One region of the Streptomyces sp. NPDC029139 genome, then DNA from elsewhere that is predicted to be linked to it. Evidence: riboswitches for the same ligand, from Rfam matches in the RefSeq annotation. Region 1 holds a riboswitch; each other region holds the start of a gene.
What was found. Region 1 has a riboswitch for cyclic di-AMP ahead of ACZ4VW_RS18820 (transglycosylase family protein). Riboswitches for the same ligand answer to the same signal wherever they lie in the genome.
Positions count from the first base shown of each region.

Region 2: another riboswitch for cyclic di-AMP. It lies ahead of ACZ4VW_RS26695 (M23 family metallopeptidase); the one in region 1 lies ahead of ACZ4VW_RS18820 (transglycosylase family protein).
Region 3: another riboswitch for cyclic di-AMP. It lies ahead of ACZ4VW_RS21635 (M23 family metallopeptidase); the one in region 1 lies ahead of ACZ4VW_RS18820 (transglycosylase family protein).
Region 4: another riboswitch for cyclic di-AMP. It lies ahead of ACZ4VW_RS11050 (M23 family metallopeptidase); the one in region 1 lies ahead of ACZ4VW_RS18820 (transglycosylase family protein).

Region 1 covers NZ_JBVHWN010000007.1:267,360-272,340, forward strand. Annotated here, with positions in the region: gene ACZ4VW_RS18810 (cytochrome P450 family protein) at 1-92, shown strand, start outside; gene ACZ4VW_RS18815 (transglycosylase family protein) at 206-1,219, shown strand; cyclic di-AMP (ydaO/yuaA leader) riboswitch at 1,479-1,654, shown strand; gene ACZ4VW_RS18820 (transglycosylase family protein) at 1,658-2,347, shown strand; gene eno (phosphopyruvate hydratase) at 2,799-4,079, shown strand; gene ACZ4VW_RS18830 (FtsB family cell division protein) at 4,160-4,624, shown strand; gene ACZ4VW_RS18835 (DUF501 domain-containing protein) at 4,836-4,981, shown strand, end outside.
Region 2 covers NZ_JBVHWN010000014.1:93,587-98,567, reverse strand. Annotated here, with positions in the region: gene ACZ4VW_RS26705 (M16 family metallopeptidase) at 1-573, shown strand, start outside; gene ACZ4VW_RS26700 (M16 family metallopeptidase) at 600-1,967, shown strand; cyclic di-AMP (ydaO/yuaA leader) riboswitch at 2,169-2,332, shown strand; gene ACZ4VW_RS26695 (M23 family metallopeptidase) at 2,346-3,128, shown strand; gene ACZ4VW_RS26690 (GntR family transcriptional regulator) at 3,293-3,976, shown strand; gene ACZ4VW_RS26685 (HPr family phosphocarrier protein) at 4,128-4,409, opposite strand; gene ACZ4VW_RS26680 (GNAT family N-acetyltransferase) at 4,587-4,981, shown strand, end outside.
Region 3 covers NZ_JBVHWN010000009.1:247,610-252,590, forward strand. Annotated here, with positions in the region: gene ACZ4VW_RS21620 (STM4012 family radical SAM protein) at 1-566, shown strand, start outside; gene ACZ4VW_RS21625 (STM4011 family radical SAM protein) at 579-1,469, shown strand; gene ACZ4VW_RS21630 (SGNH/GDSL hydrolase family protein) at 1,456-2,250, opposite strand; gene ACZ4VW_RS21635 (M23 family metallopeptidase) at 2,400-3,371, opposite strand; cyclic di-AMP (ydaO/yuaA leader) riboswitch at 3,376-3,530, opposite strand; gene ACZ4VW_RS21640 (tyrosine-protein phosphatase) at 3,912-4,724, shown strand; gene ACZ4VW_RS21645 (DUF6126 family protein) at 4,739-4,894, opposite strand; gene ACZ4VW_RS21650 (XRE family transcriptional regulator) at 4,915-4,981, opposite strand, start outside.
Region 4 covers NZ_JBVHWN010000004.1:16,011-20,991, forward strand. Annotated here, with positions in the region: gene ACZ4VW_RS11045 (PrsW family intramembrane metalloprotease) at 1-855, shown strand, start outside; gene ACZ4VW_RS11050 (M23 family metallopeptidase) at 959-2,062, opposite strand; cyclic di-AMP (ydaO/yuaA leader) riboswitch at 2,074-2,221, opposite strand; gene ACZ4VW_RS11055 (PP2C family protein-serine/threonine phosphatase) at 2,433-3,605, opposite strand; gene ACZ4VW_RS11060 (MerR family transcriptional regulator) at 3,787-4,527, opposite strand; tRNA gene ACZ4VW_RS11065 (tRNA-Met) at 4,665-4,738, opposite strand; gene ACZ4VW_RS11070 (rhodanese-like domain-containing protein) at 4,813-4,981, opposite strand, start outside.

The sequences.
Region 1 (4,981 bases):
CCGTGGATCCGGCCGATCTGCGGTGGCGCGGCGGTCTCATCATGCGTGGATTGCGCACCCTTCCGGTGCGGTTCGACCGACTTGCGAGCTGACGGGCCGTCAAGAATGTGACTTTTACGTGATCTCCGCTGCATCGACTTGTGACTGACGTTCGAATGCCGCTACGTTCACCGTCACCTCAGCAGTCACGCGAAAGGCATTCCGCATGCGCTCCGGGAACGGTCGACACCGCAGACCCCGCCAGGCCCCCGCCATCGTCGTCGCCGCCGGCGTGACGGGATCGGCCCTCGCTCTGCCGCTGCTCGCCGCGGGCTCGGCCTCCGCCGCCGACGCCGCCACATGGGACCGGGTCGCCGAGTGCGAGTCGGGTGGCCTGTGGAGCGCCCACTTCGGCAACGGCCTCTACGGTGGACTGCAGTTCACGCAGGAGACCTGGGAGGCGTACGGCGGCCTGGCGTACGCGACCAGTGCCGATCTCGCCAGCCGCGCCCAGCAGATCGCGGTGGCCGAGAAGGCGCTCGCCGCGGGCTCCACGCAGTGGGCCACCTGCGCCCCCATCGCCGGACTGACGAACGACGGCGTCGCGCCCGGTGTCGACCCGGGCTCGGCGCTCACGCCGCCGGAGCCGACGGGTCCGGTCGCGGAGTCGAACCGGACCGCGGGCCTCCCGGCCGCTCCCGACGCCCTCGAGAGCGTCACTCCCGCCCCTGACGCCCCGGCGACCACCGCGCCCGCGACGCCGGCCCCGGACGCCCTCACGGAGGCCCCCGGCGCGTCCGTCGCCCCCACCGCGCCGGTGGCGCCCGGTACGGGCAAGCACCGCGGTGACGCGGCCCCGGAGGAGACGGTCAATCCGGGCAAGTCTGGCGAAACAGGTCGCCACGCCTCGCCCGGCACCTCGCCGACCGACGCACCGACCGACGCGTCGTCGGCCGGTGCGACGCCGGGCGCAGATCTGAACAATACGGACCTTGCGGACGGTTCGGGCTCCACGGACTCCGGGAACTCCGCGGACGTCACGGACTCGAAGGACACTTCGGGCGAATACACCGTCAAGCCGGGTGACAGTCTCACCGGCATTGCTCAGGAGAACGAACTCCCCGGCGGCTGGGGTGCCCTCTACGACGCCAACCGTTCGACGGTGGGCGCCGATCCGGACCTCATCCTCCCTGGCCAGAGCCTCGATCTGACGATCGGTCTGCCCGGGTCGAAGGGTTAGTTAGAAGCCGTTTGTCCGGTTCTGCTCCAGTGAGACATGGGTCTCTTTGTCTCAACTGGCATGTAGCGTCCGCAAACTTTGCTTCCGTCACCTCTCACCTGCGTAAACACCCTTCGTCCTGGAGTGCTTACGGGCGATATTTCCCCAATGGACGTCTTTGAACTTCCGAGGGGTCTGTGTCTACGGTCGTCATCGCTCGCCACCGCGGGCCCCGTCGACCGATACGCCGAATCCTGCCGTCGGCCGATGGGAACAGTCGTCGCGTCATGCGCCGAAGGCAGGAGCGGGGGACCCAAGGTAAGTGCCGTCCCCGGCCGTTGAGACAGACGGCCGACGGAACGGCTTGGGGTGAAGCCGCGCGCAAGGTCGCGCGGCCGGGCAACTCACATGGCCCGAACCCGACAGCTCACCTCGTAGGCGTCGGTGAGGAGAATCTCCATGCTGTTTTCCGCCAAGGGCAAACACCGTCGTCCCTCCAAGGCCACCCGCGCCGTCGCCCTCGCCGGTGTCGCCGGTGTCGCCGTCGCCGCCCCGCTGATGACCGCCGGCTCCGCCTCGGCCGCCACCGTCTCCGAGTGGGACACCGTCGCCCAGTGCGAGTCCGGCGGCAACTGGTCCATCAACACCGGCAACGGCTACTACGGCGGCCTTCAGTTCTCCGCCTCCACCTGGGCCGCCTACGGTGGCACCGCGTACGCCTCCTCCGCCGACCAGGCCTCGAAGTCGCAGCAGATCGCCGTCGCCGAGAAGGTCCTCGCGGGCCAGGGCAAGGGTGCCTGGCCGAGCTGTGGCGTGGGCCTGTCCAGCGCCTCCCCCGAGCAGGCGCCGCAGCAGAGCGCCCCGCAGCAGCAGGAGCGTCAGGCCGAGCAGCCGACGACCCGCAGCGAGCAGCGGACCGCGCCGAAGAGCGCGCCGAAGGCCGAGTCCAAGAAGACCGTCACCACCCCGACCGGCAAGAAGGTCGAGAAGGGTGACGGCGAGTACAAGGTCGTCACCGGCGACACCCTGAGCAAGATCGCCGCCGCGCACGACGTCAAGGGCGGCTGGGAGAAGCTCTTCGAGCTCAACAAGGACGTCGTCGACGACGCCGACCTGATCTACCCGGGCCAGCAGCTTCACCTGAAGTGAGCCCGGCGGCTCGCGTGAGTCCGGCGGCTCACGCGGCCCCTCCGACCCTCCCGCGGTGACCACCCCGGTCCGGCGCGCCCTCCCCCGTGCGCGCCGGACCGGGGTTCCGCGCGTTCGGAGGGTGCGCCTCGCGGGGGAAGCCTCCCGGCGGTGCGCCTCCCGAGGGTGCCCCTCCCGGTAGTGCGCCTCGCGAGGTGCCCCTTCCGGTCGTGCGCCTCCCGGGCCGGTCCGGCGCTCCGCAGGGCCACGCGCTCCGGCGATTCCGCGCTACCGGAGGGTAGCTTCGGGGTCGTTCGTCCGGGGATGCGTGCCCTTGGGTCCTTTTTCGTCCCAGCGGGCGGGCGCACGGCCGACCGGAGCCCCCGAGCCGGTTAGGCTCTTGTCGCAAGGCCGAAGCGACCCTGCACAAGTGTTCGTCACATCTAGCGTCACATCCCAGAAGGAGATGCTCGTGCCGTCCATCGACGTCGTCGTAGCCCGGGAAATCCTGGACTCCCGAGGCAACCCCACGGTCGAGGTCGAGGTCGGCCTCGACGACGGCAGCACCGGTCGTGCTGCTGTTCCGTCCGGTGCCTCCACCGGAGCGTTCGAGGCCATTGAGCTCCGTGACGGAGACAAGAGCCGCTACATGGGCAAGGGTGTCGAGAAGGCCGTCCTCGCCGTCATCGAGCAGATCGGCCCGGAGCTCGTCGGCTACGACGCCACCGAGCAGCGCCTGATCGACCAGGCCATGTTCGACCTGGACGCCACCGACAACAAGGCCTCGCTCGGCGCCAACGCCATCCTCGGCGTCTCCCTCGCCGTCGCGCACGCCGCCTCCGAGGCCTCCGACCTCCCGCTCTTCCGCTACCTGGGCGGTCCGAACGCGCACCTGCTGCCCGTTCCGATGATGAACATCCTGAACGGCGGCTCGCACGCCGACTCCAACGTGGACATCCAGGAGTTCATGATCGCGCCGATCGGCGCGGAGTCCTTCTCCGAGGCCCTGCGCTGGGGCACCGAGGTCTACCACACCCTCAAGTCCGTCCTGAAGACCAAGGGCCTGTCCACCGGTCTCGGCGACGAGGGCGGCTTCGCCCCGAACCTCGGCTCCAACCGCGAGGCGCTCGACCTCATCCTCGAGGCCATCAAGCAGGCCGGCTACGTCCCGGGCAAGGACATCGCGCTGGCGCTCGACGTCGCCGCGTCCGAGTTCTACAAGGACGGCTCGTACGAGTTCGAGGGCAAGTCCCGCTCGGCCGCCGAGATGACGGACTACTACGCCGAGCTCGTCGACGCGTACCCGCTCGTCTCCATCGAGGACCCGCTGTTCGAGGACGACTGGGCCGGCTGGAAGGCCATCACCGACAAGCTCGGCGCCAAGGTGCAGCTGGTCGGTGACGACCTGTTCGTCACCAACCCGGAGCGCCTGGCCCGCGGCATCGAGGAGGGCACCGCCAACGCCCTCCTGGTGAAGGTCAACCAGATCGGTTCGCTGACCGAGACCCTGGACGCCGTCGAGATGGCCCAGCGCAACGGCTTCAAGTGCATGATGTCCCACCGCTCCGGCGAGACCGAGGACGTCACCATCGCCGACCTGGCCGTCGCCACCAACTGCGGCCAGATCAAGACCGGCGCCCCGGCCCGCTCCGAGCGCGTCGCCAAGTACAACCAGCTGCTGCGCATCGAGGAGATCCTCGACGACGCCGCGGTCTACGCCGGCCGTAGCGCCTTCCCGCGCTTCAAGGGCTGACAGCCCCGTCGTACATACGTCCCCGCACGCGGTCCCGTACCGTGTGCGGGGACGTTCGTACGTAAAGGGGAGGCGCGCACATGGCCCGGGACCGGTTCTCGACCGCGACCAGGATCAAGCTGCTCGGCGAGCAGACCGCCGCCCGCGTCTACCGCTCCCAGACCCGCCGTCAGGCCCGCCGCTCCCGGCTCACCGGCCGGGCGGCGTTCCTCGCCCTGGTCGTCTGCTCGCTGGTGGTGGCGCTCGCGTACCCGATGCGGCAGTACGTCTCCCAGCGCGGCGAGATCGCGGAGCAGGAGCGCCAGGCCGCCGAGGCCGCGGCCCGGGTGGAGGAGCTGCGCGACGAGAAGGCCCGTCTCCAGGACCCGGCCTACGTCCGCCGCCTCGCCCGTGAGCACCTGCACTACGTGATGCCCGGGGAGACCGGCTTCACCGTGAACGACCCCGAGGCCGAACGCGCCCGGCGCGAGGACCAGGGCGCGAGCGAGCTCCCCTGGTACTCCGACCTCTGGACCGGCATCGACAACACCGACGCGCGCCGCTAGCGCGCCGACGCGAGATGATGGGCCCGTGCCCGGTGGCCCCTGACCGCTCGGGCCTCGGGCCTTCCGGCCCGCGGGCCACGGCCCGCGAAGGCCGGCGCATCGGACCGGACTCGGCCAGCGGCCGGGGCCGGTCCCGATCGGCCACCGGCACCGGCCCGGCCACCGATCACCCACCACCGACCACCCCACCGACGAGAAGACAAGACGCCGCATGGAAACGCCCCCTCCGCAGACCGAACGCACCGAGCCCACCGACGCGGACGTCGCCGCCTTCGAGGCGCAGCTCGGCCGCCCGCCCCGGGGGCTGCGCGCCATCGCGCACCGTTGCCCGTGCGGCAACCCGGACGTCGTCGAGAC
Region 2 (4,981 bases), on a different contig from region 1:
CCGGCCCGCGCGCTGATGGCCGCCTACCGGCTCCCGCACGACGGCACGCGCGAGTGCGACGCCGCCGACCTGGCCCTGACCGTCCTCGGCGGGGGCGAGTCCTCGCGGCTGCACAACCGTCTGGTCCGCCGTGACCGCACGGCGGTGGCCGCCGGCTTCGGACTGCTGCGACTGGCCGGCGCGCCCTCGCTCGGCTGGCTGGACGTCAAGACGTCCGGCGGTGTCGAGGTGCCCGAGATCGAGGCCGCCGTCGACGAGGAGCTGGCCCGCTTCGCCGCCGAGGGGCCGACGCCCGAGGAGATGGAGCGCGCCCAGGCCCAGTTGGAGCGCGAGTGGCTGGACCGGCTCGGCACGGTCGCGGGCCGCGCCGACGAACTGTGCCGCTTCGCGGTCCTGTTCGGTGACCCGCAGCTCGCTCTCACCGCCGTCCACCGGGTCCTGGACGTCACCGCGGAGGAGGTGCAGGCGGTCGCCAAGGCCCGGCTGCGCCCGGACAACCGCGCGGTGCTCGTCTACGAGCCGATCGGTACCGAACAGAGCGACAGCGACGAGGAAGAGGGAGCGGACCAGTGACCGACGCTGCCGCGTCTTTGACGAGCATGACGTTCCACCCGCAGCCGGAGCCGGGCACCGCGAAGCCCTGGGCCTTCCCGGCCCCGGACCGCGGAGCGCTGGACAACGGCCTGACGGTGCTGCACTGCCACCGGCCCGGCCAGCAGGTCGTGGCCGTCGAGGTCTTCCTCGACGCGCCGCTGGACGCCGAGCCCGAGGGCCTGGACGGCGTGGCCACGATCATGGCCCGCGCCCTCTCCGAAGGCACGGACAAGCACACCGCGGAGGAGTTCGCGGCCGAGCTGGAGCGCTGCGGCGCCACGCTCGACGCGCACGCCGACCACCCCGGCGTACGGGTCTCCCTGGAGGTCCCCGTCTCCCGGCTGCCCAAGGCGCTCGGGCTGCTCTCCGAGGCGCTGATCGCGCCGGCCTTCCTCGACACCGAGATCGAGCGCCTGGTGCGCAACCGGCTCGACGAGATCCCGCACGAGACGGCCAACCCCGCGCGCCGGGCGGCCAAGCAGCTCTCCAAGGAGCTGTTCCCGGCCGACTCCCGCATGTCGCGGCCGCGCCAGGGCACCGAGGAGACGGTGGCGGCGATCGACGCCGCGGCCGTGCGTGCCTTCTTCGAGGCGTACGTCCGGCCCGCCACGGCCACCGCCGTGGTCGTCGGCGACCTGACCGACGTGGATCTGGACAAGGTCCTCGCCGAGACGCTGGGCGCGTGGACGGGCAACACCGCCGAGCCGCGTCCCGTTCCGCCGATCACGGCCGACGACACCGGCCGCGTGGTGATCGTGGACCGCCCGGGCGCCGTCCAGACCCAGCTGCTCATCGGGCGCGTGGGCGCCGACCGGCACGACCGCGTCTGGCCGGCCCAGGTCCTCGGCACGTACTGCCTCGGCGGCACCCTCACCTCCCGCCTGGACCGCGTCCTGCGGGAGGAGAAGGGCTACACGTACGGGGTGCGGGCGTTCGGCCAGGTGCTGCGCTCCGACGGCCGCGGCAACGGCGCCTCGATGCTCGCCATCAGCGGTTCGGTCGACACCCCCAACACCGGCCCGGCACTTGACGACCTGTGGAAGGTGCTGCGCACCCTCGCCGCGGAGGGTCTGACGGACGCCGAGCGCGATGTGGCCGTGCAGAACCTCGTGGGCGTGGCGCCGCTGAAGTACGAGACGGCCGCCTCCGTCGCCGGAACGCTCGCCGACCAGGTCGAGCAGCACCTTCCGGACGATTTCCAGGCGCAGTTGTACGCCCGCCTCGCCGAGACCGGCACGGTGGAGGCGACGGCCGCCGTCGTCAACGCCTTCCCGGTGAACCGTCTGGTCACCGTGCTCGTCGGCGACGCGGCGCAGATCGAGGAGCCCGTGCGCGCCCTCGGCATCGGTGAAGTGACCGTCGTCACCGGCTGACCGAGGCCCGACCGAGCCCCCTGGAGGACCCCGACGTCACGGTACGTCGGGGTCCTTCCCTATGTCCGTATTGCGGAAGAGGGTGGCTTTATGCCCTGTGGCATGTCTTACAAACAGCCGTGTCTGTTTGCTGATTGAAAGAAGGTCCGCTTAGCGTCGGTCCGGCTGTTCGCCAGTTGCACCCGCCGCGCCCGCGGCATCGGACAGTCATCGCCGAGTCCCCGTCAGGCGCGAGCCTGGGGAGCCGGGGACCCACGAAGTCCCTGGGGTGAATCGGACGCCTTCGCATCCGTGCGGAGGGGCCCGTAGGAGACCTTCCTGCTCCGAACCCGTCAGCTAACCCGGTAGGCGAGAAGGAAGGAAAGGATCAGCCACTACATGGCGTTCACCCGTGCCACCGGGAAGCATCGTGGTCCGAGCCGTCTGGCGCGCCGCAGCGCGGGCATCGCCGGCATCGCGACCCTCGCCACCACCGGCGTCATCGGAACCCTCGCCTCCCCGGCACTCGCCGTCGACGCGGACACTCCGTCCCCCGAGGACACCGGCCTGACCCAGATCGTCGCCGTCGACACCCTCGCGGACACGATCGACGCCCAGGCCGCCGCCCAGGAGCGCGAGGCCGTCGAGGCCCAGGAGCGCGCCGAGGCCGCCGCCCGCGCGAAGGCCGAGGCGAAGCGCAAGGCCGAGGCCCGCGCCAAGGAGATCCGCGAGGCCAAGGAGCGCGCCGCCCGCGAGGCCGAGCGCAAGCGTCTGAACTCCTTCACCCTCCCCGTGGCCGGCTCGTACGTGACCACCGGCTACCAGGCCGGCGGCTCGCTCTGGTCCTCCGGCAGCCACTCCGGCGTCGACTTCCGTGCCGCCTCCGGCAGTCGGGTCGTCTCCGTCGGCTCCGGCACCGTCGTCGAGGCCGGCTGGGGCGGCGCGTACGGCAACAACATCGTCATCCGGATGAACGACGGCACGTACACCCAGTACGGTCACCTGTCGGCCATCAGTGTCTCGGTCGGCCAGTCCGTCACCCCGGGCCAGCAGATCGGTCTCTCCGGCTCGACCGGCAACTCGACCGGCCCGCACCTGCACTTCGAGGCCCGCACCAGCGCCGAGTACGGCTCCGACATCAACCCGGTCGCCTATCTGCGCGCCCGCGGCGTGAACGTCTGACCGCAGGCCCACAGCACGTCAGAAAAGCCCCGGCTCGTACAGAGCCGGGGCTTTTTGCTGGCCAAAAGATATCCATGCTTCCCGGAGACCCGTCGGAAATACTGCTCTGCTGCAATAGAGTCGCCGACGAACCGGTTTCGCGCGGATCAAAGCGGAGGTCGAACATGCGCATTCCCGCGCACTCGGTATGCACGGCGATCCGGGACGACATCGTCTCCGGTGTCTTCGCGTGCGGCAGCCGGCTGACCGAGGAGCAGCTGGCCCGCCGCTACGGAGTCTCCCGCGTCCCGGTTCGCGAGGCCCTGCGCACCCTGGAGTCCGAGGGCTTCGTGATCAGCCGCCGCCACGCGGGCGCCCATGTCGCCGAGCCCACCGAGCAGGAGGCGGCGGACCTGCTGGACGTACGGGCGCTGCTTGAGCCGCTGGGCGCCGCACGCGCCGCCCAGCGCCGCACGGAAGCCCACCTCAAGGTGCTGCGGGGCCTGGTCAGGCTGGGGCAGGAGCGGGCCAGGCGCGGCCAGGGCGAGGATCTGCGCTCGCTCGGCGGCTGGTTCCACGAGACGCTGGCGCAGGCCTCCGGCAGCCCGGCGCTCACGGCGTTGCTCACCCAGCTCCGGCACAAGATCGCCTGGATGTACGCGGTCGAGCCGGCGGTCCAGCCCGTCGAGGCGTGGGCCGAGCACGGCGCGATCGTGGACGCGGTCGCGCGCGGCGACGCCGAACGGGCCCGCGCCCTGACCGCGGCGCACGCGGAGCGCTCGCTGGCGCAGCACCGGTTGAAGCGGGTCGAGCGCGGGCGTGTGAGGGCTTCGCAACACGTCGTACACACCGCGAACGTCCGGAATTAACACGCGGGCCGTATACAAAGAATGCGAATTCGACGGGCTTTCTTTGTGCTGCCCCGAATTCGAGCGGAAAAGACGTGTCGTGTCCGCACCGCAGAACAATGGAGCCGCGCCCCGCCGTCATTTCGGCGTGCGCGGCTCCATCGGAATTCGGTCAGACGGTCTCGGGCAGCTCGTCGAGCCCCTCGGCAACCAGCTTCGCCAGACGGTCCAGAGCGGCCTCGGCGCCCTCGGCGTCCGACGCGAGCACGATCTCCTCGCCGCCCTGCGCGCCCAGACCGAGCACCGCGAGCATCGACGCGGCGTTCACCGGGTTGCCCTCGGCCTTGGCGATCGTCACGGGGACGCCGGAGGCCGTGGCGGCACGGACGAAGATGGAGGCGGGGCGGGCGTGCAGGCCCTCGGCCCAGCCGACGTTGACGCGGCGCTCAGCCATGGTGTTGCCCTTCAAGTCTCAAGCGGGTTGTCTAGACCAGTCTCTCACGGGTCGCGGGGTGCTCGTGGTCGACCTCCGGCGCCTGCGGCGGGGCCCGGCGGGTCTTCCCTACCTTGCACGGCGCCCGGTCGCCGCGCGACCGGTGCCACTGTCGGACCCCGGTCGTACGCTTGCCCCATGCAGAGCGCGTCGGAACGACCGGAGCATCCGGAACACGCCTACCCCGCCCACTGGGAGGCGGATGTGGTCCTCCGCGACGGCGGCACGGCGCGCATCAGGCCCATCACCGTCGACGACGCCGACCGGCTGGTCAGCTTCTACGAGCAGGTCTCGGACGAGTCGAAGTACTACCGCTTCTTCGCGCCCTACCCGCGGCTCTCCGCCAAGGACGTGCACCGCTTCACCCACCACGACTTCGTGGACAGGGTCGGGCTCGCGGCGACCGTCGGCGGGGAGTTCATCGCCACCGTCCGGTACGACCGCATCGACGAACGGGGGCGGCCCGCCGCCGCGCCCGCCGACGAGGCCGAGGTCGCCTTCCTCGTCCAGGACGCGCACCAGGGGCGGGGCGT
Region 3 (4,981 bases), on a different contig from region 1:
ACGAGCAGCGGCTGCGTCTGTACCGCCACGGCCGGGACCATCTGCTCTCCCGGGGGTACGAGCAGGTGTCGATGCGGATGTTCCGGCGCGCCGACGCCCCGCCGCAGGGCGCGGACGACTATGCCTGCCAGACCGACGGGATGATCGGCCTGGGCTGCGGAGCCCGCTCGTACACCTCGGCCCTCCACTACTCCTTCGACTACGCCGTCGACATGAGGGAGATCCGCTCGATCATCGACACCTACACGGAGGCGGAGGACTTCACGCGGGCCCAGGTGGGCCGGTGGGTCGACGCGGACGAGGCCCGTCGCCGGCATCTGCTCCAGTCGCTCCTCCAGGCCCGGGGCATGGCCACGGCCGGTTACGAGGAACGGTTCGGGTCCTCTCCGTTCGCGGACTTCCCGGCCGAACTGGCCCGGTTCGAGTCGCTCGGCTGGCTGGACCCGACGGCCCCGGCCGGGCTGCTGCGGCTCTCCTCCGAGGGCCTGGCCCACTCGGACGCGCTCGGTCCCGCGCTGTTCTCCCCCGCCGTCCGGGCGGCGATGGCCGCCTACGAGCCGAAGTGACGGAGTGACGGCATGGACCTGACGATCCTCTACCGGGGCCCGCTCGCCTCCTGCGACTACGACTGTCCCTACTGCCCCTTCGCCAAGCGCCGCGACAGCCGTGAGCAGCTGCGCGCCGACCGGGCGGCGCTGGAGCGGTTCTCCGCCTGGGCGGCCGCGCAGACCGGCGACCGGCTGAGGATCCTGTTCACCCCGTGGGGCGAGGGCCTGGTCCGGTCCTGGTACCGGCGCGCCCTCGTCGAACTGTCACATCTCCCGCACATCGAGCGGGTGGCGATCCAGACCAATCTGAGCTGCCGCACCGACTGGCTGGCCGAGGCCGACCCTGCGTCCCTCGCCCTCTGGTGCACCTACCACCCGGGGCAGACTCCGTACGACCGCTTCCTCGGCAAGTGCCGTGAACTGGTGGATCGCGGCACCCGGTTCAGTGTGGGGATCGTCGGCCTGCCGGAGCACCGGGAGGACGCCCGGCGGCTGCGGGCGGACCTCCCGCCCCAGGTCTACCTCTGGGTGAACGCGGCCGAGGGGCACACGTACACCGACGAGGAGGCCGAGGGCTGGACGGCCCTCGACCCCCTCTTCCCCTACAGCCGCCGGCCGCACCGCTCGGGCGGGCTGCCCTGCCGCACCGGCGAGTCGGTGATCTCGGTGGACGGCGACGGCACGGTTCGCCGCTGCCACTTCGTCAAGGCCGAGCTGGGCCGCCTCTACGACGGTTCGTACCGCGCCGCCCTGCGCCCGCGCGCCTGCCCCCTCGCCGTCTGCGACTGCCACATCGGCTACGTGCACCTGGAGACGCTGCCGTTGTACGACGTGTTCGCCGGCGGCGTCCTGGAGCGCATCCCCGACCGGATCCCCGCACGGCTCCCCGAGGGGCTTCCCTTCGTGGTCAGAGAGGCATGAGGTCGGGGCGCTTCGCCGCCACGTGGTCGCCGGAGCTCTCTCCGCGCAGCCGGCGGCCGATCCACGGTACGAGGTACTCCCTGGCCCAGTAGATGTCGTCCCGGCGCACCTCCAGGGTGCCCCGGGGCGGCAGCGGCGGCCAGGGCTGGTCCGGGTCGGCCGGCACCGGAAGGCCGAGGACCTGGGCGGCGCGCAGCGCGACCCGGGTGTGCCCCTCGGGCGACAGGTGCAGCCGGTCGCCGTCCCAAGCCCGCCTGTCCTGCACGGACTTGAGCGACCACAGATCCAGGACCGGGCAGCCGTAGCGGTCCGCGATGGCCCGGACATGGGCCGTGTAGGTGGCGATCTTGCCGCGCAGATGGCGCAGCACGGGCACGTCCCGGGTGTCGAAGCCGGTCGTCACCATGACCGTGCCGACGGCGGAGGTCAGCTCGGCGACGGCGCGCTCGAAGCGCTCGGCCACGTCGTCGGGGTCACTGCCCGGGCGGATGATGTCGTTGCCCCCCGCGCAGAAGCTCACCAGGTCCGGGGCGAGTTCCTTCGCCCTCGGGACCTGCTCCTCCACGATCTGGTCGAGGAGGCGGCCGCGTACGGCCAGATTGGCGTAACGGAATGCGTCGTGCTCCGGCAGCTGGTCGGCGAGCAGGACCGCGAAGCGATCCGCCCAGCCGACGAACTTCCCGTCGGGCCCGGGGTCACCGACGCCCTCGGTGAAGCTGTCACCGATCGCCGCGTACGACCCGAACACGCCCATGTCTCTTGATCTCGAATCGTCTGCCACGGGAGCACATCTTTCCCTTACGCGTGTGACCTACGCGACCGTAAGGAGGGGTTGACGGCAGGTGAGATATGCCACCGGTCAAGATTCCGCCAAGCCGGAATACGCCGAGGCCCGGCACGCGCGTGCCGGGCCTCTCTGACGTGCGTGGATCAGACGCCGACGCCGTGCTGGCGCAGGTAGGCCAGCGGGTCGATGTCGGAGCCGTAGCTCGGACCGGTGCGCATCTCGAAGTGCAGGTGCGGACCGCTGGAGTTGCCGGTCGAGCCGGAGAGGCCGATCTGGTCGCCACCGCCGACGCTCTGGCCCGCCGAGACGGAGAGCGAGGAGAGGTGCGCGTACTGGGAGTACGTGCCGTCCGCGTGCTGGATGACGACCTCGTTGCCGTACGAGCCGCTCCAGCCGGCGGAGTGGACGGTGCCGGGGCCGACGGCCTTCACCGAGGTGCCGGAGGAGGCCATGAAGTCGACACCGGTGTGGTAGCCGGAGGACCACATGGAGCCGGAGGCACGGTACGGCGTGGAGACACCGCCGGAGACCGGCGCGACCCAGCCGGAGGACGCGGCCTGCGCCGGGGCGGCCTGGGCGGGCGCCGCCGCGCTGCGCTCGGTGGAGCGCGAGCTGCGCGACTCGGCCGCGGCGGAGGAGGACTTCTCCGCCTTGGGAGCGGCCTTCGGAGCGGCCTTGGGCTTGGCCTTGGGGGCGGCCTTCGGAGCGGCCTTGGGCGCGGGCGCCTTGGCCGTCGACTTGGCGCCGAGGGTGAGCTTCATGCCGGGGAGGATCAGCGAGGGGTTCTCGCCGATGATCTGCCGGTTGTCCTGGTAGAGCTTCTTCCAGCCGCCGGCCAGGTGGTGCTCGGCCGCGATCTTCGACAGGTAGTCGCCGGGGACGACGGAGTACGTCTTCGGCTTGGCGGCGGGAGCCGCCGGGGCGGCGGCCGGAGCCGCGGCGACGGCGGCGACGGCCTGCTCGGGCGTCACGGCCGGGGCGCCCTTGTCGGCGGCGTGGGCTCCGGTCGCACCGAGGAGCGGCAGGGCGACGACGGCGCCACCGGTGCCGGCGGCGACGAATCCGCGCGTGATCGGGTTGACCTTGGGACGGCGATGCTTACCCTTCGCGGGCATGGCGAATTCCTCTCCGTCGCCTGCGAGGTGAGCTGTCGGGTTCGGACTGGAGATGTCCGGCCGCTTCTCACGCGGCTTCACCCCGAGCCGTCCGGATCGACCGGTTCGGCGTACTTACCTGGGTCCCCCGCTCCTGCCATACGTGGGTGGGTGCGGATTCCGGACGGTGGCAGGATTCGGCGGTCCGACCGGATTGACGGTGACCGTAGACGAGCGGGGTCGGCACGAACAAGCCACCGTTTTTCTTTCGCATTCACGGCCCCGCAATTCGCCCGGAATTCCGGTCACCCTCCGTGGATGTCGGAACCCCGATCACCTTTTCCGGTAAGGGGATTGGCCGCAATGATCAGGCACGTTCCGTGACCTTTATGACGCTGCTCACGCGCCGGATCCCATCTCCCCTGCAATCAGGGCGCGTTATACCGAAGGAGTCAATTCGGACAGAACACCCATTCCCCTGCCCGGGGGTGTGCGGAGCCGACCTCAGCCGGGATGATTGCCCCAGGAACCGAATCGATCCGCCAACCTTCAGGAGCACTCGTGACGCAGCAGCTGCCGCAGGTCCCGTCGACCGAACCCGAGCTGGCCGGGGTCCGCAACTTCCGGGACGTGGGCGGCCTGCCGACCGTGGACGGCCGATCGGTGCGGTTCGGACGCCTCTTCCGCAGCGGCCACCTCGCGCACGCCACCGAGGAGGACGCCGCCTTCCTCTCCACCCTCGGGCTGCACACGATCTTCGACTTCCGCAACCTGGCCGACAGGAAGGTCGAGGGCATGGACGTCGAGCTCCCGGGTGTACGAAATGTGAACATACCGCTCAACGACCCGGCCGACGGCAAGGAGTTCTGGAAGCTCGTCAGCAGCGGCGATCTGGACCAGCTCCGCGCCGCCCTCGGCGACGGCAAGGCGGCGGACCGCATGTCCGATTCGTACCGGAAGATGATTGTCGAGCGCACGGCGGAACACAGCCGCGTCCTGCACGCGATGGCCGAGGACAGCGTCCCCGCGCTGATGCACTGCGCGGCCGGCAAGGACCGGGCGGGCCTGTCCATCGCCATCTCGCTGCTCGCGGTGGGCGTCGAGCGCGAGGCCGTCGAGGCCGACTACGTGAAGTCGAACGATCCGCACCGCCGCTACAAGGTGCGCCGCAGCTCCACCTCCGCGGACGCGATGTCGCCCGAGGTGATGGAGCTGCTCAGCCCGCTCTTCGACGCGCGCGTGGAGTACCTGCGGGCGGCGCTGGAGACGATGGAGCAGACCTGGGGCACGGTCGAGAACTACCTCTCGGACGGCCTGAAGCTCAGCCCCGAGACCCGGGAGCGCCTGCGCGAGCGGCTCGTCAGCGAGGCGTGACCGCGCCCCGTCCGCTACTGGTTCTGCCCGCCCAGCAGGAACAGCAGGTACAGGAACCCGGCGAAGAGGTGCCCCGCCACCAGGTACGCGAAGAGCCGGAGCACGAGCCCCTTGGGGAACTTGCCCCCGTCGCGCTCCTCACCGGTGATCGGTGCGGACTTCTCGGACATAACGGCCCCTTTCGGAGGGCTCAGCGCGGATGCGGGGCTCCGTCGCCGAGGCACAGCTCGGCGGCGGGGCTCTGCATCAGCGTGTGG
Region 4 (4,981 bases), on a different contig from region 1:
AGCGCCAAGGCGGCCGCCGTGCTGCTGATCTTCCTGCTGCGCCGCCGCGAGTTCACCGGTCTCGTCGACGGGGTCGTGATCGCCGGCCTCACCGCCACCGGCTTCGCCTTCACCGAGAACATCCTCTACCTGGGCCGGGCCTTCGGAGAGGACCAGGAGATCGGCGCGTCCGGCCTCGGCTCGGTGACCGCCGGGACCTTCTTCGTACGGATCGTGATGTCGCCGTTCGCGCATCCGCTCTTCACCGTGCTCACCGGCCTCGGGTTCGGCTTCGCCGCGCTCGCCACCCGGCGTCAGCGCGTGCGGCGCGTCCTGCTGCCGGTGACCGGCCTCGTCCTGGCGATGGGCGTGCACGCGCTGTGGAACAGCTCGGCGTCGGTCCTCGGACCGTTCGGCTTCTTCGTTGTGTACGGCATGTTCATGGTGCCCGCCTTCGGTCTGCTGACCTGGCTGGCGATATCGAGCAGGCAGCGGGAGCTGCGCACCATATCCGGGCAGCTCCCGGCGTACGCGGCGGCCGGATGGCTCTCCCCGGCCGAGCCCCTCGCGCTGTCGTCGATGCGAGCCCGTTCCCTCGCCCGCGACTTCGCCCGCCGGACGTACGGCCCGCCGGCGGCCACCGCGGTCGGGGAGTACGAGGCCTTCGCGACGACCCTCGCCTTTCTGCGCCACCGCGCCGAGCGCGGCGCCGCGGGCCCGGACTTCACGGCCCGAGAGCAGGAGCTGCTCCACCACCTCTGGCAGCGCAAGGCGGTCGCCTCGCCGGCGCTGACGTACGCGGCGCGGGCGACCGGCCGGGTCTGGGCTCCGCCGCAGTACCTGGACTACGGCGGCTACAACCCGTACCGCAGTTGAGACGCACGCCAGGCGGCCCGACCGCCCGGAACGCGGAACGCCCCAGAACGCGGAACGCCCCGGAGCGCGAAGCGTCCCGGGGCGTCGTCAGACCGTCAGCGACTCAGACCGACAGGCCCTTGTCCCGCAGCCAGGCCGCCGGGTCGATGCCGTCGCCACCCGCGGTGTGGACCTCCAGGTGCAGGTGCGGGCCGGTCACGTTGCCGGTCGCGCCGACGCGACCGATCGTCTCGCCGGTGCCCACGGACTGGCCCACGTTCACCGTCATCGAGGACAGGTGCGCGTACCAGACCTCCGAACCGTCCTCCAGCTCCAGGACGATCCGGTAGCCGTAGGAGCCGGACCAGCCCGCCGACGTGATGGTGCCGCCGTGCACCGCCTTGACCGGGGTGCCGGTGGGCGCCGCGAAGTCGAGGCCGGTGTGGTAGCCGGAGGACCACATGGAGCCGGACTGGCCGTACGTGGAGGTGAGGGTGTACGAGGAGGTCGGCAGGGCGTAGCTCGCGGCGAGCTTGGCCAGGCGCTCCGCCTCGGCCTTGGCCGCCGCTTCCTCCTCGGCCTTCCGCTTCGCCTCGGCCGCCGCCTTCTCCGCGGCATCGGCCTTCACCGCCGCCTCGGCCGCGGCCTTCTCGACCGCCAGCCTCTCCGCCTCGGCCTTCGCCGCGGCGTCGGCCGACGCCTGCTGCTGCTCGGCCTGCTGGAGGATGCGGGCGCGCAGCGCCTCGCCGGCATCGGCGGTGGCCGCGGACGCGGAACCGGCGTCGGTCTTCGTGGCCGCGTCGTTCGCGTCGGCCGCGACGCTGAGGGAGGCGGTGAGCGGCTGCGGGTTGTTCGTCCCGGACCCCGTCTCCTGCGCGTCCCCGTCGGAGAGGAGCTCGCCGACGCCCGGCAGTTCGGAGGCGTCCGGGAGGTTCAGGTCGGGAAGGGATATGGAGACCGCGGGCTTGTCCTGGGCGGTGGCCATGCCACCCGCGCCGACCGCCGCGATGACACCGACGCCGAGGACCGTGGACGAGCGGGCGAAGCCCGATCGCTGCTTCACGACCCGGTGGCGGCCACCGGAGCGGGACTGCTGACGGAGTGACTCCTCGGTGGGGTTCCACTCCCCCCAGGTCGCCGCGTCGTCGTCGGAACCGGCGGTACCCGGCGCGCCGAACGCTTGGAACCCGTCAAAAGTGTCTTCGGGGGCAGGGGTGTTGGACGCCACGGAGGCGCACTCCTTTCCTTCCTTACCGCCTACCGGGTTAGCTGACGGGTTCGGAGCAGGAAGGTCTCCTACCGGCACGGTCGCACAGGTGCGAAAGTGCCCGATTCACCCCAAGTGGTGGTTCCCCGGTTCCTTTTCAGGATTCGGCGCGTGCGCGCGGTGCCGTCTCTTGCGACGGCTGGAACGACCGCGCTGCGTTATCGAACGTTAATAGACACGAGGGCCGGATTCCAAGCTGTTCCGGGTGATCGTTCAGAGGATTGAGCCGGTACCGACCGTTTTGCTCCCGCATCAGCGAACACCCGTCGAACTCCGGCAAACTGACGTCACATCAATTGTTATCGGAGCGGTACGCCACCACTACGCATGGTCACGGCACCACCGGCATCGTGCGCCGCCGCTCCGGCTGCCCCACCGCCGGACGGCTCACCGCGAGCAGCGCCATGTCGTCCGTCGCGCCCCCGCCCGTGTACCGGCGGACGTCGTCGACGAGCGCGTCCAGGAGTTCCTCGGGCCCCGGGAAGATCCGCCCGGAGAGCCGCTCGGCGGGATCGTAGAAATCCCCGGAGGCGTTGCGCGCCTCGGAGAGCCCGTCGGTGTAGAGGAGCAGCGTCGCGCCCGGCGGGTACGCGGACTCGTCGGCCCGGTCCGGCCAGGCGGCCAACTCGCCCATGCCCAGCGGCAGCGCCGGTTCGGTCGGCTCCAGCAAGGTCACGCCCCCGTCCGCGTACAGCAGCAGCGGCTCGGGATGACCACGGTTCACCACCCGTACGAGGCCGTCCCCGCGCGGGATCTCGGCCAGGACGGCGGTGGTGAACCCCTCGAAGGCGTCCAGGCCGTCACGGCGGGTCCCCTCACGGGCCAGAGCCCGCTCCAGTCGCTGCGCGACGCCCTCCAGCGACGCCTCCTGCTCCGCCGCCTCCCGGAAGGCGCCGATGACGACGGCGACGGCCTCGACCGCGTCGAGCCCCTTCCCCCGTACGTCACCGACCACGAGCCGTACCCCGTGCGGCGTGTCCTGCACGGCGAACAGGTCGCCGCCGATGAACGCGTCCGCCTGAGCGGCCTCATAACGTGCCGCCACCTGCAGTCCGCCGATCCGCTCGGCCGGTGTCGGAAGGACCGCCTTCTGGGCGGTCTCCGCGATCACGCGGGCGGAGGCGAGCCGCTCGCCGCTGCGCCGGACCACCCGGTTCACGAGCAGGGCGAGAGCGGCCACGGTGACGACGGTGAACGTCTCGGTGAGGGACGGGACATCGGACGCGGTGCCGTTGTAGAGGTGCAGCCCGACACTGGCGAGGATCGCGGCGATGCCGGTGAGCAGCGTCGTCAGCATCGAGAAGAACGGGGCGGCGATCAGCGGCGCGGCCGAGAACATCGGGGCCGCCGTGTACGCGGGCGGGGTGGAGAGGTCGAAGGCGACGCCACCGAGGATGATGAGCGGGGGAAGGGCGCGGATGAACCGGCGGGCCCTCTCGCCGCGCCGCCGGGCACGCCCGTTCCCCTGGCCACCGACCTCCAGCTGCCCCTGCCCCTGCCCCACCTGTGCTCTCCTGCCCGGTCCGTACACGGCGACGGACGGTACCGCGCCCTTCCCAGGGTGGCGGGAGCCGCGCCGCGCGGCGACCCCCGCTCGGCCGAGTGGGTGACCCGCGCGCCGCCCGGCCTTCGTTCGGCTTCGTACGGGCCGTACGGGCCGTACGAGCCCGGGCGTCGGGACGCACCTACATGTTCCGCTCCGCGTACACCTTCAGCGCGTCCCGGACGAGGAGGGCGGAACCCTCGCCGTGCTCGTCGTAGTGCTTGCCGAAGCGCGGGTCGTCCACGTACATCCGGCCCAGGCCGATCACGTACTCCTTCGACGGCGTGGTCGTGGTCGACAGCCACGCGACGTGGCGCCGCGCGATCGCCTGGACCTCCTCGCTGTCGGCGGCGAGGCCGTCGCGTGCCGCCTGTCCGAAGTCGCGGGCGATGCCGGCCTGCTCGTCCTTGAAGGCCTGCTTCTGCTCGGCGCCGAGCGAGCGCCACCAGCGGTCGCCCCGCTCGTACGCCTCGCGGCCCCAGCGAGCGGTGACCTCCTCCTCGTACCGCGTGTGATCGAATCCGTCGAACACTTCTTCCGCCATGAGTTCCTCTCCGTTCTCCGTCTTGTGGAGAGTGGTCCGCACGGCCTCGATCTGCCGGCCGATCCGCTCCCGCTCCTGCTCCAGCAGGAGGAGATGGGTGTGCAGGGCGGCGGATGTGTCCCGCTGTCCTTTCAGGACCTCGGCGATGGCGGGCAGGGAGAGCCCGAGCTCGCGCAGCAGCAGAATGCGCTGCAGCCGCACGAGCGCCGCCTGGTCGTAGTACCGGTAACCGTTGGCGCCGATCCGGCTGGGCTCCAGCAGTCCGCGCTCTCCGTAGTGCCGGAGGGTGCGGCTGGTGGTGCCCGCCTTCTTGGCGATCTCCTGGATCGACCACTCCATGGGGAAAACGCTAAATCTTGACGTCGCGTAAAGGTCAAGCGGAGTTTTTCCGGCAATGCGGCCACGGCACCGGGGGGCGGGCGGTACGACGAAGGCCCGGATCCAGTGACTGGATCCGGGCCTTCGTTGCTACTGAGTAGCGGGGACAGGATTTGAACCTGCGACCTCTGGGTTATGAGCCCAGCGAGCTACCGAGCTGCTCCACCCCGCGTCGGTGAATATGACCTTACGGCATGGGCCGCCGATCCCCTAATCGGTTTTCCCGGCACCGGGCTCACGGCCGGCTCAGCACCCGCAGTCCTCGGCATCGACGGGGGCCGTCAGCGGGTCCGCCTCCTTCCGCGCGGGGCCTTCCCAGGTCTCGTACGGGAAGCCCTCGCGCACCCAGTACTCGAAGCCGCCGAGCATCTCCTTCACCTGGTATCCCAGCAGGGCCAGGGCGAGCGCGGCGCGC